DNA from 2 places in the Fusobacterium sp. SYSU M8D902 genome. Region 1 is predicted to be linked to the other one. Evidence: riboswitches for the same ligand, from Rfam matches in the RefSeq annotation. Region 1 holds a riboswitch; the other holds the start of a gene.
The links. Region 1 has a riboswitch for cobalamin ahead of ABNK64_RS06985 (MotA/TolQ/ExbB proton channel family protein). Riboswitches for the same ligand answer to the same signal wherever they lie in the genome.

Region 1 (4,443 bases):
CATAGGTAAATTAGAAATTTGTTGTGCCTCCACTGGAACTCCATCTAATGTTATTAATGCATTTCTATCACTATACATAGAGTTTAACCCTCTAATATCAAATTTAATTGTTCCTGCATATCTTGTTACTCTTACTCCAGGAACATTTTTTAAAGCATCTACCAAATCTTTTGCTCCACTTTCTATTAATTCTTGATTAGTTATTATACTTACATTTGCAGGTATACTTCTTACATTCGTTTCAAAATTTTCAGTAGATATTACTGTCTCATCTAATTTTGTTCCCTCTAACTTTTCTTCTGCTAATAGTGTTGTTCCTACAGCTACTATTGCAGCAATTACTAAATATTTTTTCATTACTCCTCCAGATATTTTTTTATTTTTATTTATTTTTACTTTACATTAAACCTAAAATCTTTATAAAAATACATTTTTATTTTTTTATTTTTATAAACTATTGGCTCAAATTCCCATTTTTTTAGTGCTTTCTCTACTTCTTTCTGAAATCCATATTTTGTGTAATCATTCAAAAATATAATTTCCTCTACCTTTCCATTAAGTCCCACTAAAAATTTTGTTTTGATAACAACCTCATCTTTAAATCCTATTTTTTTAGCCATCATAGGATAATTAGGATCAACTTCTCTTTTTATTTTATATCCTATTCCTTGATTACTTTTTTGATCTCCAATATATGTTCCAGTTCCATCTTTTACAAGTCCATCTAATTCATTCACATTTTTATTTACACCTGCTATTTCTACTCCTTCAGTTATCTTTTCTTCTACTTTACTCTCTACTTCTTCCTTAACTTTCTTTACAATTTTTTTCTTTTCAAGTTTCTTTTCAAGTTTCTTTTCAATCTTTTTTTCAATTTTCTTTATCTCTTTTTTTTCTATTTTTTTCTCAACTTTTTCCTTTGGTGGTTCTACATTCTTTATTGGTGCTGGTTCTGGAGTATTTTCTCCCTCTATCTTCAATTCATTGAGATACACTACTACATTTTTACTATCCAATTTAACTTCATTTTTTGGAAGTTTTATAACAGAAAAAAATAGAATCATATGAATAATAAATGAAAATAGATAAAATTTCATCTTCTCACCTACTTTATACTATTGATCTCTAATTTTTCTATCCCTGTATTTTTCAATCTTCCCATTGTTTCAATCACTATCTCATATCTCAAGTTTTTATCAGCACTTACTACCAATGTCTGTTCTTTTCTCCCACTCATAAATTCTTGTACTTTTGCTTCTAATTCATCTTTCCCTATCTCTGTTGATTCTTCTCCAATTTTGAAGTAATATTTTTCATTCTTATCTATAATTAATTCTATATTTACCTCAGGTTTATCTATACTCTCCACATCTGATTTTGGCAGATTCATATCAAATTTAGTATACTGGCTAAATGTTGTTACTAACATAAAAAATATCAACAATTGAAAAACCACATCTATAAGGGGTGTCAAATCTGGATTTACCATTCCTGTTTTTCTTTTTAATTCCCTCATTATATCTCATCTCTATTCTTTTTTATATTTATTAAAGCTGTTGACGTTTTTTCTATCTGCATCATAATTTTATCCACTTTTCTATTAAAAAAATTGTATGCTATAATTGCTGGTATTGCTATTAAAAGTCCAGCTGCTGTTGTTACCAATGCCTCTGAAATTCCATTTGCTACTACATTTGGATCTCCAGCTCCCTCTAAAGCAATTGCCTTAAAAGATTTTATCATACCTAATACTGTACCTAAAAGCCCTGCCATCGGAGAAATAAATGATACTATCCCTAAAATAGAAAGCCTTTTTTCTAAATTTTCTATTTGTTCAAGAGCCTTTTCTTTCATAAGTTTCTCCTTGCTTTCGTACATATCATTTTCATATTTATAAGCTAACAGTATGCTTTTAACTGTTCTTGATACAGAATTATTAGTTTTTTCACAAAGCTCTATTGCTTCATCCTCTTTTCCCTCTCTAACCAATGTAATGATTTGATCTTTAAAATCCCCCTTTAAATCTCTCTCATTCTTGAAAAAATATGCTGTTCTTTCCAAAATTGTTCCTAAGCCTAAGATTGATAAAGCTCCTAAAAGCCACATCATCATTCCACCTTCTACAAAATACTTATACATTGTTTCCTCCTTAAAATAAAAAACTTTCTAGTAAAATAGAGTTATCTTACTAGAAAGTCATAATCACATATTTTGATCTATTGACAATTGGTAAGTCTTCTGACTCAGCTTCATCCTACTCTCACGCCTTCCCGGCTTCCCAGTGACATATTGCGATTTCGTCCACCATACAGCAGTTTCCTGTGTGGGATTCTCACCCATCTTCCTCTATTAAGTAAATTTACACCTAATCTCTTAGAATCACTTAATATTTTAAATAATTTTATACTAATTGTCAATAAAATATTTATTTTTTGTATATATTGTATTTTTTTTATATTATTTAAGTTTGGAATATATAAATTATTTATTCAGAATATTTTCATATATTCCTATATATTTCTTAGCTGAAGTGTCCCAACTATTATCTCTTGCTTTTGCATTTTCCATAATTTTTTTCCATTGATCTTTATCTTTATATATTGATAATGCATAAGATAATACTTTTAACATTGTATCTCCATTAGGATCTCTAAATCCAAATCCATCTCCCATACCAGTGTACTCATTATATGGAGTTACAGTATCTCTCAATCCACCTGTTTCTCTTACCAATGGAATAGTCTCATATCTCATAGCTATCATTTGAGAAAGTCCACAAGGTTCAAATAGAGACGGCATTAAGAATATATCTGCACCTTGGTAAACATCTATTGAAAGTGGTTGATTAAATCCTATATACGAGCAAACTCTTTTAGGATACTGGCTCTCCTTCCATCTAAAGAAATTTTCATAATGAGCCTCTCCACTTCCTAGCAATATAAACTGTATTCCTAAATCCATCATTTGATCAAATTTTTCAGCAATCATATCAATACCTTTTTGTCTATCTAACCTTGATATTATAGCCACTAATGGTACATTCGGATCTATATTTAGCCCCAACTCTTTTTGTAGTTTAGCCTTCATCTCTTCTTTTGATTTTGAATTTATTTTAAATACATTTCCATCTATTCCATTTACTATTCCTGATAACTTATAGTCAAATTTTCTGAATAATCCATCAATTCCCTCTCCATACTCTGGAGTTTTTATCTCTTCAGCATAAGTTTCACTAACTGTAGTTACATAGTCAGAATATACCACTCCTCCCTTTAGAAAAGATATCATATCATAGTATTTCAATCCGTCCTCTTGATAATACTTATCTCTATCTATCTCTAAAGTCTCTTCTATCTCTTGATTTGGGAAAAATCCTTGGAATCTTAAGTTATGTATAGTAAATACTGTTCTTATATTATTAAGTCCTCTTTCCAATAGATATATAGGTGTAAGAGCAGTATGCCAATCATTACAATGGATAATATCTGGAGTAAATCCTGTAATATCAAATGTTTCAACTATAGCTTTTGTAAAAAATGCAAATCTCTCGCAATCATCCTTTTCACCATAGATTTTCTCTCTTGAAAAATACTGCATATTATCTACAAAATAGTAAATCACTCCATCAAGTTCATAACTCTCTATCCCTACATAAGCATTATAGTGTGATGCCCATATCTTCTTATTCCCTAAATATGTCATATCATTTCTATATTTTTCTGGTATCTGTCCATATTTTGGTAGGATAACCCTTGCATCTACACCCTTCTCTTTTAAGGCTTTTGGTAGTGAATATGCTACATCTCCTAACCCACCTGTCTTAATAAATGGCCAAGCTTCTCCAGTAGCAAAAAGTACTTTCATCTATTTCCTCCTCTTTATTTATTAGCTCCCTCTAAATAAGCTAATAAATTCTTATACTGTTTATCATCCCATTTTATACTTTTTTCTATTACTAATGGATAATTTCTAGAAGCACTTAATTTTTCATTAGAATTTATTACATTGTTTTTATCAACAATTATATTTTTTAATACAGCTCCTGATTTTACAACACAATCTTGTAATAGTATACAGTTTTCTACCTCTGCTCCTGCCTCTACAACTGCTCCTCTTGCCAAGATAGAGTTTTTAACATTACCACCTAAAATACATCCATTGGCTATCAAACTGTTATTTACCTCTGCTCCCTCTTTGAATAGTGAAGGTGGAGTATCTTTTGTCTTAGTATATATACTTCTCTCTTTAATAAATATATCCTCTCTTACCTCTTTTTTCAAAAGATCCATATTGAAGTCAAAATACTCTTTTGTTGAGTTTACACAAGATAGATATCCTTTAAACTCATAACCATTTATACTTACTCTTCCAACATTTCTAGTAACTAAATCTCTAACTGTATAGTAAACACCCTCTTGAATACCGTCACATATCATCTTTATT
Region 2 (4,443 bases), on a different contig from region 1:
TTCCTGTATCTCTACTCACTAAATAAGATAACTCTTTTTTAGCTTTTTCCATATCCCCCTCTACTAAGATTTTGCAAACTCTAAAACCTTCATCTGCCAAACTCTTAGTAGCTAAAGTTGTGTATAGAAAAAATATTTCTAAATAAATTGAAAGTTTTGCTATATAGTAAGATACTAAAAAAGTAATTCCAATGGTTAATATAGCAAGAATTCCACCTGTCAATTTTTTACAACTAAATCTATAAAGTAATTTTTCTAAACTCTCTATCAATTTCCCTATAAATCTAACAGGGTGTGGAAACCAGTGAGGATCTCCTAAAATAAGATCCATTACATATGCTATACTATATCTAATTATAAAATTCATCTTTACTCACCTAATATCTCATAAATTTTTTCCATATCAATATTTTCTCTAAATACTTTTTCTAACTTATCTAACTCTTTCTCTCTATACTCAGCAAAGGTAACACCTTCTAATTGAGTTTCGATTCCCTTTTTCTGTCTAACTTTATTCAAGATTGTTCTAGTTACTTTTTCATTATCAAATATTCCATGAAGATAGGTAGCAAAAATTGTATCTCCTTTCTCTATAGCTACAACTCTTTCATCTGAAGTAATCTTTCTCTCTTTTCCAATAGTCACTCCCTGATGTATCTCATAACCATTAATAGATTCTCCATTCAATCCAGCTAATAGTCCTGAACAATTTTCTAATTTACCTTCATATTGTAGAGTGTTCTTCTCTTTTTCCATTATAGTCTCAAGCTCTAGTAAACCTAATCCTGGAATCTCTTTTATTTCACTCTCTATTCCATAAGGATCTTTTATCTTCTCCCCCATCATCTGAAAACCACCACAAATTCCAATGATACTCTTTCCAGCTTTTGAGGCTTTGATAATCTCAGTGGCAACTCCACTATCTTTTATCTCCTTTAAATCATCAATTGTATTTTTTGTACCTGGAATAATTATTATATCTTCATCTCCCATTTCATCAGGTGAGGTAACATATTTTATATTTACATCTTCAACTATTCTCAAAGCATCTATATCTGTAAAATTAGATATATGTCTAAGTTTGATTACAGAGATATTGATCCCTTTTTTCTTTTGCATCTTTTTAAATCTCTCTGTGACACTATCCTCATCTTCAATATCAATATTACTATATGGCATAACTCCTATTACTGGAACTCCTGTCAACTCTTCTATCTCTTTTAATCCAGGCTTGAGTATATTTATATCTCCTCTAAACTTATTTATAATTACACCTTTTACTCTAGCTCTCTCTTCTGCTGTCATCAACATTATTGTTCCATAGATAGAAGCAAACACTCCCCCTCTATCTATATCGGCTACTAATATAACTGGAGAATCAGCCATCTCAGCCATTTTCATATTTGCTATATCCTCGCCCTTTATATTTATTTCAACAGGACTTCCTGCTCCTTCAATTACACTTATATCAAAATTCTCTTTTATATAATTATATGATCTCATAATTTCAGGTTTTAAAGATGTTTTAAATTTTCCATACTCTATTCCACTCATATTTCCAATTGATTTTCCATTGACTATAACCTGTATTTTTCTATTAGTTGTTGGTTTTAAAAGTATAGGATTCATATACGCTTCTGGATCAATACCACAAGCTGCTGCTTGAACCACTTGAGCCCTACCCATTTCCAATCCAGATTTAGTTACAAATGAATTTAATGCCATATTTTGTGATTTAAATGGAGAAACTCTATATCCATCTTTTGTTAATGCTCTACACAAACCAGCAACTGTAATACTTTTTCCAGCTCCTGATGATGTACCGACTACCATAATATTTCTATGTTTCATCTTCTTCTCCCCCGAAAATAAAAAAACACAATAAAAAGAGTGTAACTTAAAAATTAGCTATATTTATAACTATTAATATTTCAACTCTTTTATTGTGCCTATTCTCTCATCTTTATTTTTCTCCTCCCGTCCACGCAGGATAGTTAAATAATTTTAAATAAGATATCCTGACTTAGATTCACCCTACTAACACTCCTTCCCAATTTCTTAGTGGACTATGTGTTCTCGTCATCATTACAGTGGCGGGACCGTGTAAGATTTTCACTTAACTTCTCTTATTTAAAACCTTTACTTGTCGTGACTTTTCCTACATATTATACTATATCTCAAACATTTTAGTCAAGAAAAGAGAAATATTTAGAATATATATAATTAATATTTTTATAAAATTCTTATATTTATTTTCTTAATAATTGAGAAATCTTGACCTTTTATCAAAATAACCTAACTTTTCATAATAATATCTAGGATAACTTAGATATAAATATTTTTTAGCTCTACTGCAAGCCACATAATACAATCTTTTCTCCTCTTCTAAATTTTCACTATCTATTCCATTTGGAAATACCCCTTCCAAAAGAGTGGGTATAAAAACTACTTCCCATTCCAAACCTTTAGCTGAGTGCACTGTATACAGTGCAACTCCATTACTCTCTTCCTCTTTTTTGTGGTATTCTATTCCATATTCCTTCAAAAGTTTTTCCAAAGCTTTTATAATATATCTATTTCTATATAGTATTGCAATCTCCTCTAAAGGGATTTTATCTTTTAGTTGTAAAATTTTTTTACAGATATAATCTCCCTCCCCTTCAATATTTTTAAACGAATTTTTATGAACTTTTTCACAATGTACATCTGTTCCTATTATTGTTTTATTATACTTTAAATTAAATTTATTAGCAATTCTATTGGTATACTCTATGATCTCATCACTACTTCTATAATTCATTTTCAATTTTATTAATTTTGAGTTTGGAAAATCATCTCCAAATTTTAAAATATTAGTAAAATTTGCTCCCCTAAATCCATATATACTCTGATAGTCATCTCCAACTACCATAAGATTTCCTGTATCTCCTATTAACTCTTTTAATAATTCCATCTGCGAAATATTACTATCTTGATATTCATCTACAATGAGATAATCAATTTTATTTTTTATATAATCCCTAAACTCTCTATTATCTTTAAAATTTTGTAATACAACATCTATCATATCATCAAATTCATATATATTATTTGTTTTTTTGTATTTTTTATATTCGGACTTTAACTTATAGATATCATCTTTCATCTGTTCTTTTTCAAAAACTTCCTCTACCTTTAGTTTTCTATTTTGAACCTTACTTAATCCTTCACTCAATTCATCAACTGTGTAAAAATTATCTTTATATTTTCTATTCAAATCCATTTTTTTAATTAAATATTCAAATATCTTTTTTCTTCTCTCTTCATCTATTATCTCAAAATCTATAAGTTTAAATATATTTTCATATTTTCTAATCAACCTAGCACAAAAAGAGTGAAATGTTGTTATTGTAACTTTTACTTCATCTCTTTTTAAAATCTCTTTCAATCTGCTCTTCATCTCTTCACTTGCTTTTCTTGTGAAGGTAATCATCAGTATCTTTTCCTCTTTTATCCCATTTTCTATCAACCAAGCAGTTCTGTAAACTATTGTTCTTGTTTTTCCAGAACCAGCACCTGCTATTACTAGATACTGTCCCTCTGTTGATAATAATGCTTTTTTCTGTTCCTCATTCAAAAGTAAGTTATAATTTAAACTATAATTATTAGATAAAAGAGAGGTATTAACACTCTCTACCTCTCTACTCTCTAATTTTCTAATACTTCTTTTTAAAAATATATCATTTTCATTTTTTAATGCTAGTGTCGCTTTGGATTTACTTCTTCTATCAATTACATCAACCATATTCCTCTCCTATTTATTGGCCAATCTCTCCATTATCTCCACACATTTTCTCGAAGTTGAAAAACTGTTTAATTCTGACTCTACTCTCTTTTCAGCTATAAGTTTTATAAACTCCTCTACTTCATATCTCATATCATTTTTATAAATTGGTAATTCAATGTCTTCCTCTCTTCCATCTCTATATTTTATCTTTATTCCTTTCACTTGGGAGATTTTTTCTATTACAATAGAACCCTCTTCTCCCAATATCTCAGAAGGAGTTTTTTCATCAGTTATTTTAGAATATGAGATATTTGCAACTTTGTCACAATATTTGAATAGTACTGTCCCACACCCATCTGTTCCACTACTTAATAGATAATTATACCCAAAATACTCCTCTGGTTCTCCAAACATTGCTAAAGCAAAATGTAATGGATACACTCCTATATCATAAAGTGATCCTCCACCTAGACTTTTATCAAAGATATTAGTAATTTTTCCTTCTTTTAATATGTCGTATCTAGAAGAGTACTGACAATATTTTATAAAAACCTGTCTGATAGCTCCTATTTTATATAAATTATCCTTTATAATTTGAAAGTTTGGATTAACTGTTGGACGCATTGCTTCCATAAAAGTTAATTTTTTTGATATTGCTATATTTACTAAAATATTAA

Region 2: another riboswitch for cobalamin. It lies ahead of ABNK64_RS07170 (cobyric acid synthase); the one in region 1 lies ahead of ABNK64_RS06985 (MotA/TolQ/ExbB proton channel family protein).

The regions. Positions count from the first base shown of each region.
Region 1 is NZ_JBEFNA010000016.1:30,912-35,354, reverse strand. It holds gene ABNK64_RS07000 (TonB-dependent receptor) at 1-357, opposite strand, end outside; gene ABNK64_RS06995 (energy transducer TonB) at 393-1,097, opposite strand; gene ABNK64_RS06990 (ExbD/TolR family protein) at 1,106-1,516, opposite strand; gene ABNK64_RS06985 (MotA/TolQ/ExbB proton channel family protein) at 1,516-2,139, opposite strand; cobalamin riboswitch at 2,212-2,384, opposite strand; gene ABNK64_RS06980 (glycogen synthase) at 2,482-3,864, opposite strand; gene glgD (glucose-1-phosphate adenylyltransferase subunit GlgD) at 3,879-4,443, opposite strand, start outside.
Region 2 is NZ_JBEFNA010000017.1:20,087-24,529, forward strand. It holds gene cbiB (adenosylcobinamide-phosphate synthase CbiB) at 1-367, opposite strand, end outside; gene ABNK64_RS07170 (cobyric acid synthase) at 370-1,851, opposite strand; cobalamin riboswitch at 1,992-2,170, opposite strand; gene ABNK64_RS07175 (ATP-dependent helicase) at 2,258-3,784, opposite strand; gene ABNK64_RS07180 (Gfo/Idh/MocA family protein) at 3,794-4,443, opposite strand, start outside.